Blastochloris tepida: one gene and its partner. The protein of the gene in region 1 interacts with the protein of each later gene in a pairwise test. Links are inferred from orthologs where the notes say so. Each region holds a gene or a part of one and is shown in the gene's direction. Other genes may lie near its edges. The genes, in order: recR and recO.

What was found.
Region 2: the proteins of recR (region 1) and recO interact in binary tests that used the Escherichia coli proteins (3 or more experiments, as listed by UniProt). The link is inferred for Blastochloris tepida from one-to-one orthologs.

What each region holds. Positions count from the first base shown.
Region 1 is NZ_AP018907.1:3,888,688-3,900,695, forward strand. What follows is about bases 2,393-5,219. They hold recR (recombination mediator RecR), read left to right. Parts: upstream 2,393-3,418; coding sequence 3,419-4,021; downstream 4,022-5,219. Other genes in these bases: BLTE_RS17655 (DNA polymerase III subunit gamma/tau), read left to right, coding at 2,393-2,709; BLTE_RS17660 (YbaB/EbfC family nucleoid-associated protein), read left to right, coding at 2,767-3,084; BLTE_RS17670 (AmpG family muropeptide MFS transporter), read right to left, coding at 4,035-5,219. In the rest of the region: BLTE_RS17645 (hypothetical protein), read left to right, coding at 1-510; more of BLTE_RS17655, read left to right, coding at 871-2,392; more of BLTE_RS17670, read right to left, coding at 5,220-5,384; def (peptide deformylase), read left to right, coding at 5,999-6,514; BLTE_RS17680 (MerR family transcriptional regulator), read right to left, coding at 6,620-7,078; BLTE_RS17685 (SEL1-like repeat protein), read left to right, coding at 7,543-10,740; BLTE_RS17690 (sulfite exporter TauE/SafE family protein), read left to right, coding at 10,994-11,920; BLTE_RS17695 (TIGR02186 family protein), read left to right, coding at 11,917-12,008. UniProt on the Escherichia coli protein: May play a role in DNA repair. It seems to be involved in an RecBC-independent recombinational process of DNA repair. It may act with RecF and RecO.
Region 2 is NZ_AP018907.1:1,208,680-1,217,748, forward strand. The notes cover bases 453-3,259. They hold recO (DNA repair protein RecO), read left to right. Parts: upstream 453-1,399; coding sequence 1,400-2,119; downstream 2,120-3,259. Other genes in these bases: BLTE_RS05615 (cytochrome-c peroxidase), read right to left, coding at 453-872; BLTE_RS05625 (DUF2269 family protein), read left to right, coding at 2,545-3,012. Outside these bases: more of BLTE_RS05615, read right to left, coding at 1-452; BLTE_RS05630 (hypothetical protein), read left to right, coding at 3,423-3,800; BLTE_RS05635 (AAA family ATPase), read left to right, coding at 3,841-6,270; BLTE_RS05640 (cold-shock protein), read left to right, coding at 6,798-7,376; BLTE_RS05645 (DUF192 domain-containing protein), read left to right, coding at 7,409-7,966; BLTE_RS05655 (ETC complex I subunit), read left to right, coding at 8,458-8,760. UniProt on the Escherichia coli protein: Involved in DNA repair and RecF pathway recombination.

The sequences.
Region 1 (12,008 bases):
GATAGGGATCGGCAGCGGTTCGATCGCCGCCGGCTGCTGGCCGGGGCGGTGCTGGCCGGCGCCCTCTTCGCCGGCTGGGGGCCGGGTGCGCTGCGGCCGGCCCAGGCCGCCTCGTCCGACGATCCGGTCGCACTGGTGCGAAGCGTCTACACCAAGGCGGAGGCGAACGGCCTGCCCGAGCGGGATTTCGTGGCGCTGCTCAGCGCCGACCTGCGGCGGCTGTGGCAGGCGCGGGCCAAGCCGGTCGGCCTCGCCGAGGCCGAGCGGCTGCGGGCGGCGGTGTTCGGCCCCGGTGCCGGAAGCGACCTTGCGGTGAAGCGCGTCACCAATATTCCGGGCCTGCCGAAGGAGCGCATGGTCGCGGTCGAGTTCCTGATGGGCAGCGAGCCGCGGCAGGTGTTCGTCCACCTCGCGCCGGCCGATGGCGGCTGGACCATCATCAACATCATCTACGACCAGGGCGACGACTTCCGCCGCATCGCCGAGCAGGGCTCGCGGACGGCGAGCTGAGGGCGCGAGGCCGGGGATATCCGGACAGTCCCGATCATCTGCCGGCTTGCCATCGCGGCGCGGGCAGACGATATAGGGGCCGGGAGGTTGGCGGTGGACGGACCACTCGCCAACCGGGTCAGGTCCGGAAGGAAGCAGCCCTAACGAGACCGGGCCGGGTCGCTCGTCCAACCTCCCACTTTCGACCAGTCGCCCAAGACCTGCGGCCAGTCGCCTGAGAGCTGCCGCTCGAAAGAGCCGTTGCTGCTCGAACGAGATTTGGCACGAGAAAGAGATTTGCCGCTCGCGCTGGACCTGCCGCTCGCCAGCGCCGGTTCGTTCCCGTGAGGCCGCGAGCGCCGACGAGGCCGCTTCCCCGCGATGACCGACGCGACCCCGCTTCCCCTCCCGGCGCACGGCCAGGCCCCCGCCGGGCCGGAGACGGCGTTGCAGGCGGGCGTGCCGCCGCCGGCCGCCGCCGGCTACCGGGTGCTGGCCCGCAAGTACCGCCCGCAGCGCTTCGAGGATCTGATCGGCCAGGAGGCGATGGTCCGCACCATCGGCAATGCCTTCTCGACCGGCCGCATTCCCCAGGCGTGGATCCTCACCGGCGTGCGCGGCGTCGGCAAGACCACCACCGCGCGTATCCTCGCCCGCGCCCTGAACTATGAGGCGCCGGGCGTCACCGGCCCGACCATCGAGCTTCCCGCCGAGGGCGTGCATTGCCGCGCCATCATGGAGAGCCGGCACGTCGACGTGATCGAGATCGACGCCGCCTCCCACAATGGGGTCGCCGACATCCGCGAGCTCACCGACAATTCGCGCTACCGGCCGGTCTCGGCGCGCATGAAGGTCTATATCGTCGACGAGGTGCATATGCTCTCGACGGCGGCCTTCAACGCGCTCCTGAAGACGCTGGAAGAGCCGCCCGAGCACGTGAAGTTCATCTTCGCCACCACCGAGATCCGCAAGGTTCCGGTGACGGTGCTGTCGCGCTGCCAGCGCTTCGACCTGCGCCGCATCGAGGGCGGCGTGCTGGTGCGCCATCTCGCCGGCATCTGCGACAAGGAGGGCGTCGCCGCAGAGCCCGAGGCGCTGGCGGTGATCGCCCGCGCCGCCGAAGGCTCGGTGCGCGATTCGCTGTCGCTGCTCGATCAGGCGATCGCCCACGGCGCCGGCCGCATCGAGGCGGAAGCGGTGCGCACCATGCTGGGGCTCGCCGACCGCGCCCGCATCATCGACCTCTACGAGGCGCTGATGCGCGGCAACATGGCGGCCGCCTTGAGCGAGTTCCGCGCCCAGTACGATGCCGGCGCCGACCCGGCGTCGATCCTGGTCGATCTCGCCGACTTCACCCACCTCGTCACCCGCGTGAAGATCGTGCCGGCGGTGGCCGACGATCCGGCGCTGGTCGAGGCCGAGCGCCGGGCCGCCCGGGAGCTTGCCGGCGCGCTGTCGATGCGGGTGCTGGGGCGGGCCTGGCAGATGCTGTCGAAGGGCATCGCCGAGGTGAACGCCGCGGCCCGGCCGGTGCAGGCGGCCGAGATGGTGCTGGTGCGCATCGCCTATGCCGCCGACCTGCCGACGCCGGACGAGGCGCTGCGCAGGCTCGCCGAGCTTGCCAATGGAAATGCTGCGCCATCCCTGTCGGCGGGGCCCAATGGCGGGGCGCGCGCCCAGCTCGTCGCCCCAGTCGGCGGCTCGATCGGCGGTCCGGTGGCGAGCGCGCTGGCGCGGCCTTCGCCGCAGGCAGAGGCGGGGATACGCCTCGAGACGTTCGAGGAGCTGGTGGCGCTGGCGGCAAGCCGCCGCGACATCCTGCTCAAGACCCAGCTCGAGACCGGGGTGCGGCTGGTCGCCTTCCAGGACGGGCGGCTGGAGATCGCGCTGGCCGGCGCCTCGCCGTCGATCATCGCCGAACTGGGCGAGAAGCTGAGGACGTGGACCGGGCGGCGCTGGGTGGTGACGCTGTCGCGCGAGGGCGGCGGCCAGACGCTCGCCGAGAAGCGCGCGGCCGAGCATGCGCGGATGCGCCACGACATCAGCGCCCACCCGGCGGTGCGCGCGGTGATGGAACACTTTCCCGGCGCGGAGATCGTCGAGGTGCGGCGGTTGGCCCCCGAACCGCCGGCCCCCGGCGACGGACCGGACGGCAGGGACCCCGACGACATGGGCCTCGACGGCCCGTTCGCCGACCCCGACGAGGACGACGCGTTCTGACGGACGCCGGAGCCTGAGACGAAGACCCGAGATCAACGAGCAGCAAGAGGGGACGACATGGATATCATGGGAATGATGGGCAAGGCCAAGCAACTCCAGGCCAAGCTCGAGGCGCTGCAGGCCGAGATGGACACCATCGAGGTCGACGGATCGTCCGGCGGCGGGCTGGTGACCTGCCGCACCACCGCCAAGGGCGAGTTGCGGGCGCTGTCGATCGACCCCAGCCTGCTCAAGCCCGAGGAGAAGGAAGTCGTCGAGGATCTGGTCATTGCCGCGATCGCCGATGCCCGCAAGAAGGGCGAGGCGGCGATGGCCGAGAAGGTGTCGGCGCTGGCCGGCGGCCTGCCGCTGCCTCCCGGCATGAAGCTGTTCTGAACAGCAACCGGTCGTCCCCGGCGAGCACCGCGAAGCGGTGCGAGGGAAGGGGACCCAAGGACCATGATGTCTCGGGTGGGGCTGAGCGGCCGCCTTTGCGACGAGCGTTGTGTTTTTCTGCGGCGTGGTTCTTGGGTTCCCTTCCCGACCGCCTGACGGCGGTCGCCGGGAACGACCGGTGGCGTCTCCGCGCCGACTTCTCCAGCGGCTGCAAGATGTGGATTCCGGGCGACCCATTCGGGATCCCGGAGAGGCTCTCGCCAAGAGCATCTGTCTGTTGTGGTTGACGACCGCTCCGCGTTGGCGCCGCAAAACCCTTGAACATTATCCCCCGATGCCTGCTGCCGCCGGTCCCGAGATCGAACGTCTGGTCCAGCTCCTGGCCCGCCTGCCGGGGCTCGGGCCGCGCTCGGCGCGACGCGCCGTGCTGCATCTGATCAAGAAGCGCGAGCAGCTGATGGCGCCGCTCGCCACCGCGCTCGATGACGCGCTGGCCAAGGTCTCGGTCTGCCGCATCTGCGGCAATATCGACTCGGTCAATCCCTGCAGCGTCTGCGCCGACCCGCGGCGCGATCCGAGCCTGCTGGTGGTGGTCGAGGACGTCGCCGACCTGTGGGCGCTGGAGCGGGCCTCGGTGATCCAGGCGCGCTACCATGTGCTGGGCGGCACGCTTTCGCCGCTCGACGGCGTCGGGCCGGACGACCTCAATCTCGCCGGTCTCGTCGGGCGGGTGACGGGGAGCGATGTGCGCGAGGTGATTCTGGCGCTCGACGCCACCGTCGACGGCCAGACCACCGCCCATTACGTCACCGACCTGCTGCGCCCCACCGGCGTCAAGGTCTCGCGCCTCGCCCATGGCGTACCGGTCGGCGGCGAGCTCGATTATCTCGACGAGGGCACGCTGGCCCAGGCGCTGCGCGCCCGCACGCCGGCGTGAGGCCTGCGCCTTCCTACTTTGCCTTGGCCCGGTCGGCCTGATCGAGTCCGGCGAAATGGCCGCGCACCTGCAGGACGGCCAGCAGCACGAGACCGGGCACCGCGGCGAGCGACGACAGCGCGAAGAACATCGGCCAGCCGGTCGCCTCTGCCACATAGCCGGCGCCGGCCGAGAGATACGTCCGCCCCACCGCGGCGAGCGCGGTCAGGAGCGCGTACTGGGTTGCGGTGTGGGCCGGGCTCCAGCACAGCGCCGACAGATAGGCGACGAAGATCACCGTGCCGATGGCGCCGGCGAAATTCTCGGCGATGATCGCCGCGGACAGCGCCCACAGATTGGTGCCGGCGAAGGCGAGCCCCACGAACACCAGATTCGAGACCATCTGCAGCAGCGCGCCGACCCACAGCGCGGTGGCGAGCGGCAGCGCGCGGGCGATGAAGCCGCCGGCAAAGCCGCCGATGAGGGTCGCCGCCAGCCCGACGCCCTTGACGATGGCGGCGTATTCGTCGCGCGTGAAGCCGAGGTCGATGACGAAGGGCGCGGTCATGGTGCCGGCGAAGGCATCGCAGAACTTGAACAGCACCACGAAGGCCAGCACGGCGACCGCCAGATCGCGGGTCAGGAACTCGGAGAAGGCGCCGGCCGCGGCCTTGGCCACCCGCACCAGCGCGCCGTCGCCGGCCTGCTGGCGGATGGCCTCGGCCGAGCGATCGGGCTCGGTGGCGAGAAGCGTGGTGACGAGGCCCGCCGCCATCAGCGCCGCCATGGCGAGATAGCCGGCGGTCCAGGCGCCGGCCCGGTCGAAGCCGTAACGCTCGAAGCCGGTGACCAGGAACAGGGCGCCGGCGGTCGAGGCGAGCATGCCGAGCCGGTAGGCGGCGACATAGCTCGCCATGCCGGCGGCCTGCTCGCGCTCGTCGAGGCTCTCGACACGGAAGGCGTCGATGACGATGTCCTGGGTGGCCGAGGCGGCGGCGACCAGGAGCGCGCCGAACGCCACCGCCCAGGGCGAGACGGCGGGATCGCGGGTGGCGAGCAGCACGATGGCGCCGATCAGCAGGATCTGGGAAAAGATCAGCCAGCCGCGCCGCCGGCCGAGCAGGCGCGACAGCACCGGCACGTTCAGCGCGTCCACCACCGGCGCCCACAGGAACTTGACCGTGTAGGGCGTGCCGACCAACGCGAACAGGCCGATGGTGCCGAGATCGACATTGGCCTCGCGCATCCACACCAGCAGCGTCGAGCCGGACAGCGCCAGCGGCAGGCCGGAGGCGAAGCCGAGAAACAGCACGATGAGCACGCGCGGCCGCAGATAGACGGCGAGCGTGTCCATCCAGTCGGCGTGGGACGGGGTGGCGGTCATGCGGCGGATCGCTGGTGCGCCGCAGGGCGCGGCGGGTGACGGGAGCCGGCAGTCTGGCGATTCGCGCGGCTCGCGCAAATCCGTTTCGGCAGCGGCGTCCGCGCTCGGGGCGCCGGCAGCGCGCGGGGCATCGCGCCTGGGCCGGCGGGAGACGGAATGGTCGCGGATGCAACCAAAGGCTTTGCGGCAGTGCACGATGCGGCGGCGGTTCGCCCCGGCCGGCGGGACGCTGCCGGAGCGGCGCGGTGACACCATGATACCGCGCGAAGCTGCCGGGGCTGTTCCGAACAGAACGGGAACGTTTCGGCAAAAAGAGAGGCCGGTACGGCGTCATCCGATGACGAAGCGCGTACCGGCCTTTGAGTCTCGGGAAGACCACGGTGCAACTCGACGACAGACGGACAAGACGCGATCTTGAATCGGCAGCGTCCGCCGGTCGCCGTGTCAACCAGGCGGGCGGATATGACCATGCGCGAGTGCAGTGCACATTGACATGAATCAGGCCGCCGCTACGGTCTAATGCCTACACGCGATGCGGGTGGCCGGGCCTGGCGGCGGCAAAAGCGTTGGGCCCGTTCGTTGACCCGCCGGGTTCCATCGCCTATTTCGCCTGTATGGCCATTCGCGACATTCTTGTTCTGCCCGATCCCCGGCTCAGGCTGACCTCGGCGCCCGTCGAGGCCGTCGACGACACCGTGCGGCGTCTCATCGACGACATGTTCGAGACCATGTACGACGCGCCCGGCATCGGGCTGGCGGCGATCCAGGTCGGCGAGCCGCGCCGCATCGTCACCATCGATCCCGCCCGCAAGGGCGAGGAGAAGCGGCCGCTGGTGCTGATCAATCCGGAGGTGGTGTGGTCCTCGGAGGAGAAGCGCTGCCACGAGGAGGGCTGCCTGTCGATCCCGGACTATTATGAGACGGTCGAGCGGCCGGACCGGGTGCGGGTGCGTTTCCTCGACCGCACCGGCGCGCCGCAGGAGCAGGAGTTTTCCGGCATCCTCTCCACCTGCATCCAGCACGAGATCGACCACCTCAATGGCGGCCTGTTCATCGACTACATCTCGCGCCTCAAGCGCGAGCGGGTGATGAAGAAGTTCACCAAACAGGCGCGCCGCGCCGCAGAGTGATCAGAGCCACCGAATGATCAGTCGGTCGCACCGCGCCGCCGGGTGATGAGCCCGGCGCGCCGGTCGCGTGCAGCGGGAGGCCGGCCCTCGGGGCCGGATGCCGCGTCAGTCCGCCGGGGTGAGACGGCCGGCGCTGCTGCAGAGCGGCAGGCTGCTGCGCAGCTCCGCAATCGCCTCGTCGATCTCCTGGCGCTGCTTCTCGAGCACGGCGATCTGCTGCAGGATCGTCTCCTGCGACAACGCCAGATTGGCGGCATCGTCGCGGCCCTCGTGCAGGGCGATCATCGCCTTGATCTCGGACAGCGTGAATCCGTAGCGCTTGCCCTTGAGAATGAGGACCAGCCGGTTGCGGTCGGTGCCGCTGTAGAGGCGGGTCAGGCCTTCCCGCTTCGGGCTGAGCAGGCCCTTGTCTTCGTAAAAACGCAGCGCCCTTAAGGTTACGCCGAACTCCCGAGCGAGGTCGCCAATCGTGAAATAATCGGATCGATTCGCGATCTTGGTTTCGCTGTACCCTGTGCGTGCCTCGACGCCGCTTGCGGCGATTTCGTGCTCTTTCATCATCATCCCAACTCTTGTTTATCTTTATTGTGCGAATCCGTTCCGCCCGTGGACCTTCGGAAAGACGGTCACTTGTGAAAGGGCCGTCAACGGCTGCAGTCCCTGCAACTACCGTTCTGTAGGAAATTACCTCCAAAAGTGTCTCGTTCCGCACATACGCAATTTCCTCGTCTCACATGCAACAGGAAAGAGCAGACCCCCTATCCGAGCGGAATGATTAATTAGACTAATTCAAAATTCCCCCGTGTTGAAGAGACTGCGCCGCCGCACCGTCCGTCAACGGGGGATTGAGGCCGAAACGACACACGTTGCCTCAACGCAAAGGTGCCACTGAAGTTGCATCGGCGTTAACCGTACATTTACCGTGGCAGGAAAAAGTGCGCGGGGACGCACAGCGCCCGCGTGCCGCCGGCAATTCCGGCTCCGGCGGCCCATCCAGCGGTGCCGGCAAACGCCCGACGGGTTTGACCATGACGCAAAGTGGATCGTGGAACCGACGCAGCACCGCTCCCGACGCGGCCGCGGATCTTGCCGCCGACGCGCTGGATGCCGCGCGGGCGGCGGCGGAGCGGGAAGGAGTTTCCCTGGAGCGCTGGCTTGAGCGCGCGCTTCAGGCCGAGGGCGGCGAGCCGGGCGAGCGCAGCGCTCCGCGGCGCGCCGCCGCCAGCGAGCGCCCCGAAGGACCGGATGTCCGGCGCGAGCCGCCGGCCCGCGAGCCCGAACCGCCCGCGCCCGGCGCCGAGGGGGTTGCGGCCGCGCTCGGCGAGGTGTCGCGCCGACTCAATGCTCTGCTTGGCGAGGTCGCCGGCGCGCCGCCGCGCGGCGCCGCACATCCGCGCGACGGCCTGGGACGGCCGGCCGGCCGCACCGGTTCGGAGCGGCGCAGCGGCCTGGAATCGCCGCAGCTCGATCTCCACCGCCGGCTGAACGAGCTTGCCGGCAATATCGAAGCCATGAACGAGCGTCTGTACAGCGCGGCCGAGGCGCGGCCGGGCCGGCGCCCGCTGCTCGACTCGGCGGTGGCCGAGATCAATGCCCGCCAGCGCCTGCTCGACGAGCGGGCGGGCCTGCGCGGCTACCGCTCCGATTATGATGAGGTGGCATCGCTGCGCCGCGACGTCTCCGAACTGTCGCGCAGCGTCAGCTATCTGTCGCCCTGCCGTTCGCTGGAGGCGCTCGACGCCTCGGTGCGGGCGCTGCACGCGCACGTCGAGGCGACCGCCCAGCCGGCGATCGACATCGACCAGCTCAACGACATGACGCGCATGCTGATCGAGGTGCGCGAGGGCGTGCGCGAGATGCAGGCCGAGGCCGGCATCGCCGCGCTCGGCGAGGAGCTGAAGGGCCTGCACCAGCGCTTCGACGCCCTCGACGAATCGCGACTGGAGCCGGGGGCGATCGACCGCCTCACCGGCCAGATCAGCGAGCTGCGGGCCACGCTCGAACAGTTTCCCGCCCTCACCGCCGCCGACGGCTTCACCGGCGAGCTGCAGCAGCTTGCGGCCAAGGCCGAGCGCATCGGCAGCGTGCTGGAGGATGCCGCCGCCGCACTCGAGACCCTGGAGGGGCTCGACCGCAAGATCGACAAGCTTGAGGAGTCGCTGGCCGCGACCTCGGCCGGCAGCGCCGAGGACGAGGCGCTGGAGGAGATTCGCGAGCGGCTCGACCGCCTGCAGGTCGCGCTCGAGAACACCGTCCGCAATGCGCCGATCGCCGTCGAGCGCTCGATGCTGCTCTTGGTCGACAAGCTCGATCGCCTCCAGGCGCTGGTCGCCGACGGTCCGGATCTCGGCTCGATCGACTCGCGTCTCGAGCAGATCGTCGAGCGGCTCGACCAGTCGGACAGCCGCCTCGGCCAGCTCGACGCGATCGAGCGCGGCCTGAACGACCTGTTCGCGCAGATCGAGGAATCGCGCTGCAGCGCCATCGACGCGGCGCGCGACGCGGTGCGCAATCTCGGCATGACGCCGGTCAACGACCTGATGCGCGACCTGTCGGAGCTGCGCACGGCCCAGCGCGAAACCGAGGTGCGCACCCACGGCACGCTGGAGACGGTGCACGGCACCCTGGAGCGGGTGGTCGACCGGCTGGCGATGCTGGAGGAGGACATTGCGCGCCGCGGCGATGCGGCGCCCGGCGAGCGGGCCGAGCGCCCGGCCGCCGTCCCGCCGCCCGCTGCTTCGGTGGCACCGGCGGCGCAGGTGGCCGAGGCCGCATCTGCGCTGGTGCGCGATCTGCCGCCGGCACTTGCGCCGGACCTTTCGTCGGATCTTGGGCCGGGGCTTGCACCGAATCTTGCGCCGGAGCCGGTGTCCGAGCTGCCGCCCGATTTGCCGCTCGAACCCGGCTCGCGCATGCCGCTGCTGCGGAGCGGAACGGTCGCCACCGGGGCCGCCGCAGGCGCCGCCGCGCCCGGTCTCGGCGCCAAGCCGCTGTCGGATGCCACCTCCAAGGCGAGCTTCATCGCCGCCGCCCGCCGCGCCGCCCAGCAGGCGACCGCCGAAGGGATGCCGCCCGCCGCCGCGTCGGACGACGATCCGGCCGAGAGCGGCGTGCGCGCCGCGCTCGCCCGCCACCGGACGCTGATCCTGGCCGGCGTGGTGCTGATGGTGATGGCCGCCGCCGCGCCGATCGTCCTGCCGCCGATGCTCGGCAAGCTGTCGAAGGCGCCGAAGGCCGAAGCCCCGGCGATCGAGGCGCCGGCCACCGTGCCGTCCGCGCCGCCGGGCGATCCGGCGCAAGTGCCGGCGGCTGGGCCGGCCCAGGCACCCGCCGAAACGCCTGCCGTGGCGCCTAACGTTCCTGGGCCGCAATCGTCCCTCCAGCGCGATCCGGTCATCGCCCAGGCGCCGTCGTCCGGCGTCGTGCAGCCGGCCCTCTCCGCCGCGTCGATGCCGGCGTTCTCGGCCGGGCTCCTGGGCAGCAGCGATCCCGACATCACCGGCTCGACCCAGCCGGCCGCCGTCACGCTCGCCCCCACCGCGCCGCAACCGCTGCCGGCGGCGATCGGCCCGCAGGCGCTGCGCGAGGCGGCGCTGGCCGGGGATGCGGCGGCCCAGTTCGAGATCGCCACCCGCTATGCCGAAGGCCGCGGCGTGCCGCAGAGCTTCTCCGAGGCCCTGCGCTGGTACGAGCGCGCGGCGCAGCAGGGCTCGATCCCGGCGGCCTACCGCCTCGGCAGCCTCTACGAGAAGGGCCAGGGCGTGACCCGCGACCTCGTCAAGGCGCGCAGCCACTACACGCGCGCCGCCGAGGCCGGCAACGCCAAGGCCATCCACAATCTCGCGGTGCTGTACGCCGAGGGGATCGACGGCAAGCCGGACTACCGGCAGGCCGGCCAGCTGTTCCGCCGCGCCGCCGATCACGGCCTGCGCGACAGCCAGTACAATCTCGGCATCCTCTATGCCCGCGGCCTGGGCGTGGAGCAGAACATGGCCGAGTCGTTCAAGTGGTTCGCACTGGCGGCGAGCCAGGGCGATACCGAGGCGCAGAAGAAGCGCGACGACGTTGCCGGCCGGCTCGATGCCCAGACCCTGCTCGCCGCCCGGCTGGCGGTGCAGACCTGGGCGCCGCAGCCGCTCGATCCGGCCGCCAACGAGGTCCGCCCCTCAGCCGACTGGGACCGCGCCGCCGGCACGCCGAGCCGGAAGGCCATCGGCCGCTCCTGAGCGCCGCCGGGGCCGCGGCCTGCGGCCGTGACCGAGTTTGAATAATAAACGAGGCGCCGGCAGGCCATGCCGGCGCCTCGTTCGTTCGGGCGTCCGCCAGCCTGGGCTTGACCGGTGTTAGGGACGAATTTCGCCCCGTGTGGCCGGTGGAGCACGACGCGACCGTCCGGATCCCGTATGAAGCGGTTGCGGAAGGTCCGGCGTGCGCTTCGGGCGAGCCCGGGCCTTCGGTTGCGTTGCAAGGCCGAACCCCGTGCAGATCTATCTCCCGATCGCGGAACTGCCCGTGAACGTGTTCCTCATTCTCGGAATGGGGATCGCGGTCGGGTTCATCTCCGGCATGTTCGGCGTCGGCGGCGGGTTCCTGATGACGCCGCTGCTGATCTTCGTCGGCATTCCGCCGGCGGTGTCGGTGGTCACCGTCACCGCCCACATGGCGGCGTCCTCGGCGTCGGGCGCGATCGCCTATTGGCGGAAGGGGACGATCGATTTCGGCCTTGCCGGGGTGCTGCTGCTCGGCGGCATGGTCGGCACCGGGCTCGGCGTGTGGGTGTTCACCATCCTGCGCCGGTTCGGCCAGCTCGAACTGGCGATCGGCATCTCCTACGTGCTGCTGCTTGGCATCATCGGCAGCCTGATGATCGGCGAGAGCGTGCGGGCCATCCTGCGCAGCCGACGCAAGACGGCACAGCCGCCGCGGCTGGCGGCCAAGCCCTGGTGGTTCGCCGAGCTGCCGCTCCGCATGCACTTCCGCCGCTCCAACCTCGACGTCTCGGCCCTGCCTGTGCTGGCGATCGGCGGCGCCATCGGCTTTCTCGGCGCGGTGATGGGCATCAGCGGCGGCTTCATGCTGGTGCCGGCGCTGATCTACCTGCTGCGTGTGCCGACCGGCGTGGTGCTCGGCACCTCGCTGGTGCTGACGCTCGCCACCATGCTGGCGGCGGTGCTGATGCACGCGCTCTCCAGCCTGTCGCTCGATGTCGTGCTCGCCCTGATCCTGATGGTCGGCGGGGTGATGGGGGCGCAGTTCGGCGCCCGCGCCGGGCAGGCGATGCGCGGCGAGCAGCTTCGCCTGCTGCTCGGGCTCCTGGTCCTGGCGGTGGGGCTGCGCTTCCTGGTCGATCTGGCGCTGCCGCCGGAGGAGATGTTCACCGTGCTGCAGACGGAGCGGGTGCGGTGAGGGCGCCAGCCCCGGTGCGCCTCGCCGTCGCGGCGCTGCTGGCGCTTCCGGCTTTGCTTCTGCTGCCGGCGGCGGCCATGGCCGAGAA
Region 2 (9,069 bases), 2.7 Mb from region 1 along the record:
CTGGTGGCCATGATCGCCACCGCCTGCTTGAGGTCCCACACCTTGCCGGAGTGGAAATAGGGGGCGGAGAGGGCGATGTTGCGCAAGGGGCCGGCGCGGAACACGTAGTCGGCATCGGCGGTCTTGGTCACCTCGAAGCGGCCGCGGTCATTGGCCGGCAGGATGTCGGCGCCCGGCTTCTCGACCACGCCGAACGGATAATAGGCCTCGCCGCCGACATTGACGCCGCTGTGGCAGGCGACGCACCCCTTGTCCATGAACAGCTTGAGGCCGGTCTTCTCGGTGGCGTCGAGGGCGTCGAGCTTGCCCTCCAGGAACTGGTCGAAGCGCGAGCCGGGGGTGATGAGGGTCGCCTCGAACGCCTCGATGGCCCGGGCGAGATTGTCGAAGGTCACCGGCTCGGCCTCGTTGGGGAAGGCGGCCTTGAACCGCGCGACATAGTCGGGAATGCTCTTCAGCGTCTCCTCGACCACCTTGGGCGTGTTGTTCATCTCGACGCCGGCCTGGATCGGCCCCTTGGCCTGGGTCTTCAGGTCGCCGGCGCGGCCGTCCCAGAACTGGGCGATGTTGAACACCGCGTTGAGCACGGTTGGCGCATTGCGCGGGCCCTTGGCCCAGCCATGGCCGATCGAGGTCTCCAGATTGTCGTCGCCGCCCATCGACAGATTGTGGCAGGTGTTGCAGCTGATGAGCTGCGAGGCCGACAGGCGCGGATCGAAGAACAGCATCTTGCCGAGCTCGACCTTGTCGCGGGTCACCGCATTATCCTTGACGGCGGGAACCATCGACGGGATCGGCTTGAAATGGCCCGCCGCCTCCTTCTGCAGCGCCGCATCGTCGGCGAGGGCGGGAAGGCCGGCGAAGGCCAGCATGGTGGTGGCCAGCAAGGGGTGGGTCATCGCCCGGGTCGCGCCGCGCGGCGCGCTGCGCTGCGGTCTGCTCTGCGATTTGCTCTGCGGATTGCTCTTCATGGCATCTCTCCGTTGCGGGAGCCGGCATCTTGGGAGCTGGCATCGCGGGGGCGGTGCGAGCGATAATTAGAATGATTAAAAGGTAGCTATGCTGCCTTGCGGCAAGTCAATTTCGCCGCACGTAGAAACCCCGGGGCGGTCGAGGCGGCCGGCCAAAGGCATGGACCCGCCGTCCGGACGACCGGCAGCCTTGGAGGACCGGCGGGCTTGGAGGACCGGCGGGCTTGGACGACTGGCGTGCTTGGGCCATTGGCGTTGTTGGTCCATTGGCAGGTTTGGCCGATTGCGCGAACGCCGCCTCGGCGCGGGACGACCCGGCGCGACCGGCGTTGGAGAATCGCGCAGACTCCCCGGCGGCGGAAGGGTTTTGCGGCAACCTCAGCGAGACATTGCCGCGTTCGGCGCGTTTGGGGCGAATTGGGGCAGTGATGGATTGGAGCGACGAGGGACTGGTCATCGGCACCCGCCGGCACGGCGAGGCCGCGATCATCCTCGAACTGATGACCGCGGCGCATGGCCGCCATCTCGGGCTGGTGCGGGGCGGGCGCTCGCGCAGCCTCGCCGGCGTGCTGCAGCCCGGCAACACGGTTCTGGCCACCTGGCGGGCACGGCTCGACGAGCATCTCGGCACCTACGCGGTCGAGGGGCAGGTGCTGCGGGCGGCGGCGCTGATCGCCACGCCGGCCGCGACCTTCGGCCTGCAGCATCTCGCCTCGCTGCTGCGGCTGCTGCCCGAGCGCGATCCGCACCCCGGCCTGCATGCGGCGGCCGAGCGGGTGGCGGGGCGGCTGACCGAGCCGCTGCTGGCGGCAGCGCTGCTGGTGCGCTTCGAGCTTGGGGTGCTGGCCGACCTCGGCTTCGGCCTCGACCTCAACGCCTGCGCGCTGACCGGCGCGCGCGCCGACCTCGCCTTCGTGTCGCCGAAGACCGGCCGCGCCGCCTCACGTTCAGCCGGCGCGCCGTGGGCCGACCGGCTGCTGGTGCTGCCGGCGTTCCTGGTCGGCGGCGAGGTGGCGCCGACGCCGGCCGACATCGCCGCCGGCTTCGCGCTCACCGGCCATTTCCTCAGCCATCGCGTCTATGAGCCGCGCGGCCTGCCGCCGCCGCGCGAGCGCGAGGCGTTCCTGCGCGCGCTCGAACTTGCGTGAAGTGTCAACGTGAAGAGCTTGCGTGAAGCAGCCGGAAATCCGGCTCGCCGTCGCGTCAGCCTGCGCGCAGAATACGTTGATTTGGAACGTTTTTCCGCCGATTGTGGGGCAAGGTCCGGGCGCGCTTGGCGCGGTTTGCTGACAGGGAGAATCACCGGCGGGCTTGTTGACAGATCGAGTCCGGAAAATGCCGGAAGCCCTTGTCCAGGAATCCCATTCGCCGCGTGCGGCCATGCAGCGGCCGGCCGGCGGGTGCGCGGGCCGGCAAACTGCCCTATACCCCTGGCACGGACGAATTTGCGCGGAGCGGGATTGCGGTGAGGCAGGGCATCGGGTCGTTCGTTTCAAGGCGGGCAGGGCGCCGGCATTGCGGCGGGCGCGCGTGCCGCAGTGCGGACCTCGGCTGACGGGTGGTGCTGCCGCACATGCTGTTCGAAGCCCTGAAGACCATGCATCTGTTCGGCGTGGTGCTGCTGGTCGGCAACGTCACCATCACCGCCTTCTGGAAGGTGTTCGCCGACCGCACCGGCCATCCGGCGGTCATCGCCTTCGGCCAGCGCCTCGTCACCATCACCGATTTCGTGTTCACGGCCGGCGGCATCGTGCTGGTCTATATCGGCGGCGTCGGGGCGGCGCTGGTGCAGGGCCTCCACCCGTTCGCGCCCGGTTGGCTGCTGTGGGGGCAAATCCTGTTCCTGTCGTCGGGCGCGATCTGGGCGGCGATCCTGGTGCCGGCGCAGATCCGCATGGCACGCGCCGCCCGCGCCTTCGCCGACGGCGGGCCGATCCCGGACTCCTATTGGCGCGACAACCGGCGCTGGCTGTTCTGGGGCGTCGTCGCCTGCGTGCCGCTGTTCGTCGCGATCGCGGTGATGGTGTTCAAGCCGCAGTGAGCGCTTCGGGCGCGAATTGATACCAACGGCCGCGAACGCGGACCGTTGGTTCCGGTCGCGGATTTTCGCGAAATCTTTGATTTCCCAAAAGAAAAACCGCGAGAGTCAACGGCCCCGCGCGTCAGCGTCTGGGGCCGTTGGTATGACGAGTCCGCCGAGCGGATTGCCGGGCGTTCCGGCTGCGGCGTGTGAAGGCCGGTGGAACGGGCGCGGTCGCCCGACATCCTGATCCGATGCGCAAATACTTCCAAAAGAAGAATAATACAATCTTAGGCGGTGGTTACAGGAGCTCTCATATTTCCTTCACATAGAATGGTGTATGTTGTGCAAACCTGATAGATCAAAGCAATTATATCGAATGGTCACGCCACATTCTGTCAAATGAATTGTGGGACGGACTCGTGTTGGTCATGCGTATCATGCAACGTTCAGGCCTAAATTCGTGGCATATTGATATCGTTGCGTTCGCCGCGATGATCGTATCATGTATTATTTTGTTGGATATGTCATCGTATACGCTGGAAATCGCGTCTGTCAGTACAAAGTTTGTCACATATCTGCAATTCCAGTCTGAAATTCAATCGATCCTGACGATGGCTGTGCCGACGGTGTGCGGTGTGCTTCCTGTCGATGCTGCGACGACACGCTGCCCGGCCGCGAGGTTCGAGCGTTGTTGTCCGGTGCCGGCCGTCCTCGGCCGGGTGTCGGATGTGGCGCCGAAGCCGGCGGCGACCGCGCGCCAGCCGCGCCGGGACCGGCGGCAGGGGCGCGCCGCCCTTGCGGCTTGATTGACACCGCAGCGGTGCGGCAACGGGGCTGAGAGCGACGATGAACATCAATTCGCGCATCACCGGCGACGAGCGGTTCGACCGGACGGCGGCCGACGACGCCTTCAGCCCGCTCTCGGTCGCCGACGTGATCGAATGGGTGAAGGGTTTCCTCGGCCGGCAATACTGGATTTTCGCGATCGGTCTGTCCTGCGCGCTGGCCGCCGGCCTCGCCTATCTGAGCGTCGCGCCGCCGCAATACACCGCCTCGGCGCTGCTGATGATCGACCGGGGCAAGCTTCGCGACCTCCAGCTTCCGGGCTCGCCGCTGGGCGACGGGCCGCTCGATACGGTGCAGGTCGACACCCAGGTCGAGGTTCTCCGCTCGGACACCATCGCGCTTGCGGTCATCAAGGCCCGGAACCTGATGGCGGACCCCGAGCTGAGCGGCGAGGGGAAGGTCGTCATCAATCCGCTGGCAATGTTGTTTTCGCTGTTCGGATCGAATGCGCGGCCGGAGCCGCCGAGCACGAAGGCCGTGCTCGGCAGTTTCCTGTCCCGCCGCAAGATCGTCCGTGTCGGAAAGACGTATATCCTCGAAATATCCTATCAGTCGTCCGACCCGGCTCGCGCCGCCGACATCGCCAATGCCATTGCCGAGGCCTATATCGACAATGAGCTTGAGGCGAAATACCAGGTGACGCGGCGCGCAAGCACGTGGCTGCAGGGGCGCATCCAGGAGCTTCGCTCGCAGGCCGCGGACGCCGACCTCGCGGTGTTCGAATACAAGGAAAAGAACCGGATCATCGATTACGGCAACTTCTCGGTCAGCGGCCCGGGGGCGGCCTCCGGCCGGCTGATCGGCGACCAGCAGCTGTCCGAGCTCAACTCCCAGCTCATGGCGGCGCGCGTCGCCACCGCCGAGGCCAAGGCGCGGCTCGACCGCATCGAGGACGTGCTCAAGCAGGACGTGCGCGACGCCACCGTGGCGGACACGCTGAAGAGCGAGATCATCAACCGCCTGCGCGCCCGCTATCTCGACATGGCGGCGCGGGAGGGCAACTGGTCCGCCCAGTACGGCCCCAACCATCTCGCGGCCGTCAATCTGCGCACCCAGATGGAGGAACTCCTGCGCTCGATGAGCGACGAGCTCGGCCGCATCGCCGCAAGCTACCGCAGCGAGTACGAGATCGCCAAGGCGCGGGAGGTGGCGCTCGAACGCCGGCTCGCCGAGCTGGTCAGCGAAAGCCAGAGCACCTATCGCGACCGCATCGGGCTGGGCGACCTGGAGAGCGGCGCCAAGGTGTCGCGCGCGATCTATGACAGCTTCCTGCAGCGCTATCTGGAGGCGATGCAGCAGCAGTCCTTCCCGATCACCGAGGCGCGGGTGATCACGCCCGCTGCCCCGCCCTCCGGCAAGAGCTCGCCGATCGCCGGGCAGGTGCTGGGCCTCGGCGGGGCGATCGGCTTCATCCTCGCGCTCGGGGTGGCGCTGCTGCGCGAGACCACCGACCGCACGTTCCGCACTGCGCGTCAGGTCGAGGAGACGCTGCAGGCGCCGTGCCTGTCGGTGCTGCCGCTGATGGGGGCGGCCGAGGCCGCCCCCACCGCGCTGTCAGGCCTGCCGGCGCGATGGACGTCGAAATGGACTTCCAGATGGACGTCGAAAGGGACGTCGAGATGGACGTCGAAAGAGGCTTGGCGGCCGCCGCATTGGGAGGCGCCGGAGCCGGCGGAGGAGGTGCCGCCGGAGGGAACGATGCTCAACGAGGCGGTGCTGCGCCACGTGGTCGAGCAGCCGCTGTCGGCGGCGGCCGAGGGCTTCCGCGCCATCAAGATCGTCGCCGACATCCGCAAGGCGAGCACCGGCGACAGGATCATCGGCGTCACCTCGACGCTGCCGGGCGAGGGCAAGTCCACCGTCGCCTGCAATCTGGCCGGGCTGATGGCGCACGCCGGCAAGCACGCCATCCTGATCGACGCCGATCTGCGCCGGCCGTCGCTCGGCCGCAGCCTCACCGTCGCGCCGGCCATCGGCCTGCTGGAGGTTCTGGCCGATCCGGAACTGCTCGATCGCGCCGTCAGCGTCGATGCCGCAACCGGGCTCACCCTCCTGCCGGCGGTGGTCGATCGCGGCCTCGTGCACAGCGACGAGATCGTGGCGTCGGAGGCGTTCCGCCGGCTGCTGGACCATCTGCGCCAGCGCTACGACTACATCATCGTCGACCTGCCGCCGCTGGCGCCGGTGGTCGATGTGCGGGCGATCGCCGGGGTGATCGAGTCGTTCGTGTTCGTGGTCGAGTGGGGGCGCACCAAGGTGGATCTCGTCGAGCGCCACCTGCAGGCCAAGCCGGAGGTCTACGAGCGCCTGCTCGGCGTCGTGCTGAACAAGGCCGATGCCAGATTGTTCAAGCGCTACGAGCAGGGCAGCCAGCTGAACCACCTGTACTATGTCCACCACGGCGACGACCGGCTGCCCGGCAGGGCCTGATGCGGCTTCCGGCCGGGCGGCCTTGGTGTCCGAGTTCGGGTTTCGAGGCCCCCCACTCCCGACCCCTCCCCACCATTCACTGCGTTCATGGGGGGAGGGGAGAAGAGGCATCCCTTTTCTCCCCTCCCCCCGCGAGCTTCGCGAGCGGTGGGGAGGGGTCGGGGGTGGGGGGCACCGAACGCGTCGAGCCGCATTCCGAGCAAAGCCCTGCCCGAAATTGCAGCCGATCGAACATATTTCGCATCTGCGAGGTTGCTGTCGCGAGAGCTTGTGATTTTGTGGCAGCTTCTCGGACGGCCGGGCAATTCTTGCAGGCAGAGAGGCTTTCGCGCCTTGGCCGTTCGGAAAATCCCTGTAGTTTCAAACCGTGGATGTTGAGCAACACTGCCCAGGAAAGCGCGGAGTGCTCATACTTTGTTGTTTTCGCGGCGGATGGCGATGCTATCCTCCCGAACAAGTTGAGAATCGTGTGCCGTGGGGGCTTCTGCGGCGAGAACGGCGATAGCGGCGGCGTCAAGAGGTCGGTGATGGATCCCAAGTTCGGGGTCGGACCAGAAACGGGCGAGGAGCGCGATGAGCGGCTCGAAAGCCTCGTCGAGGTGTCCGGTTACATTAAGTGGTTCGATGTAGCCAAGGGCTACGGCTTCATCGTGCCGGATGACGGATCTCCGGACGTTCTTCTCCATGTCACCTGCCTGCGGCGCGACGGCTACCAGACCGCGCACGAGGGGGCGCGGGTGGTGGTGGAGGCGGTGCCGCGCGCCAAGGGCTTCCAGGCGCTGCGAATCCTCTCGATGGACCGGTCGACCGCCGTCCATCCGGCGCAGCTGCCGGTGGCGCGCACCCACGTCTCGGTGGCGCCCACCTCGGGGTTCGAGCGCGCCTATGTGAAATGGTTCAACCGGCTGCGCGGCTTCGGCTTCCTCAGCCGCGGCGAGGGCACGCCCGACATCTTCATCCACATGGAGACGCTGCGCCGCTACGGCATGGCCGAGCTCAGGCCGGGCCAGGCGGTGATGGTGCGGTTCGGGCCCGGCCCCAAGGGCCTGATGGCCGCCGAGATCCGGCCCGAGGGCCCGGTCAGCGGCGGGGTGGCGTCGCACTGACGGCGCGAGCCATGGCGAGCCTGATCCGGCGAATGCTTGACGAGATGACAGCGGCCCGGCGCGCGGGCGCGGTTCTGCCGGCCCTGCTGCTGGCGGCGCTGGCTGTCGTCTTCGTGCTGGCGCCGGCGGGGCAGGGGCTCGCCGACTCGGCGAAAGGGATCGGATCGCCGGCGATCGAGCTGCCGGCCGGCGTGCCGCCGGTGCGGTTCGGCGGGCCGGAGCCGCTGGAGATCGCCACGCGCAGCGGCGTGCGCAGCTTCGATGTCGAACTGGCGATCGACGAGGCCCAGCGGGCGCGCGGGCTGATGTACCGGCGTTCGCTGCCGGCCGGGCGCGGCATGCTGTTCGACTTCGGGACCGAGCGCGACGTGGCGATGTGGATGCAGAACACCTATGTGTCGCTCGACATGGTGTTCATCCGCGACGACGGGCGAATCGTGCGCGTGGCCGAGCGCACCACGCCGCTGTCGACGGCGACGGTCGAGTCCGGTGCGCCGGTGCGCTTCGTGCTGGAGCTGCCGGCGGGCAGCGCTAAGGCGCTCGGCATCGCGGCGGGGGATCGGGTGGCCCATCGGCTGATCGGGCGGTGATGGCGCCGGCCAACGTTGGCGGGCACTGGCCGGGCAGGGGGCGTTTCGGTTCTTGCCGTGGGCCGGCCGCGCGTGTATCCGGAAGGGGCCGCGGTGGCGGCGCCCGGGGTGCTCGGGGCGTGGCTCAAGTGGTAGAGCGGGAGCTTTGGGTGCTCCAGGTTGTCGGTTCGAGTCCGGCCGCCCCGACCAAACGGCCGAATGTGCGATGTGATACGGTTTCCGGCTGATCAAGCCGGATAACCGTATTCTGGTCGCCGAAAATCCCATTATCGAGACACTCTCGAAGACCGGGGATTTTCGGCGAGACTGTTTCCGGTATCCCGAAGGGATCAACCGGAAACCGTATGAAATCATGCGATGTGAAATCCGGCTCCGCGGGGCTGGCGTTTCGCTGCTCGGTCGGTGAAACTCCGGTCATCCGGTTCGGGTTTCGGCGCCCCGCTCCTCGGGACGGGGCGTTGCGGACCGGGCATCGTTGGCGAGGATGGAGCATGGTTGCACGCATCTACAGGCCGGCCCGCACGGCCATGCAGTCGGGGCGGGCCAAGAGCCGCGAGTGGCTGGTCGAGTTCATGCCCGAGACGCGGGCGATCGAGCCGCTGATGGGCTGGACGGCGAGCAACGACACGCGGCCGCAGGTGAAGCTGCGCTTTCCCACGCGCGAGGAGGCGGTCTCCTACTGCCAGCGCAACGGCATCCCGTTCCAGGTGTCCGAGCCGAACGAGCCCGCGCGCCGCAAGGTGTCCTATTCCGACAATTTCGCCTTCCAGCGCGTCGGGGCGTGGACCCACTGAGCGCGCGGCGCGATGACGCCCGACCGCCGGCCGGTGTGGTCTGACCTTAAGCGGTCTGACCTGCGAAGATCCGGCGTCCGGGCCGGGATTTCCGGGGACAATCGGCCCCGGGGTGGCGATTTGATCTATCGCGGCGTGTCTTGTCGCGATGTGATCCTGAAATGACTGCATCATACGGACTGCGAAATCCGGCCCTTGCGGGCTTGGTTTCGTATCATGGCCCCGTAGCTCAGCTGGATAGAGCAACAGCCTTCTAAGCTGTGGGTCGCAGGTTCGAGCCCTGCCGGGGTCGCCAGTTTTTCCAACGGC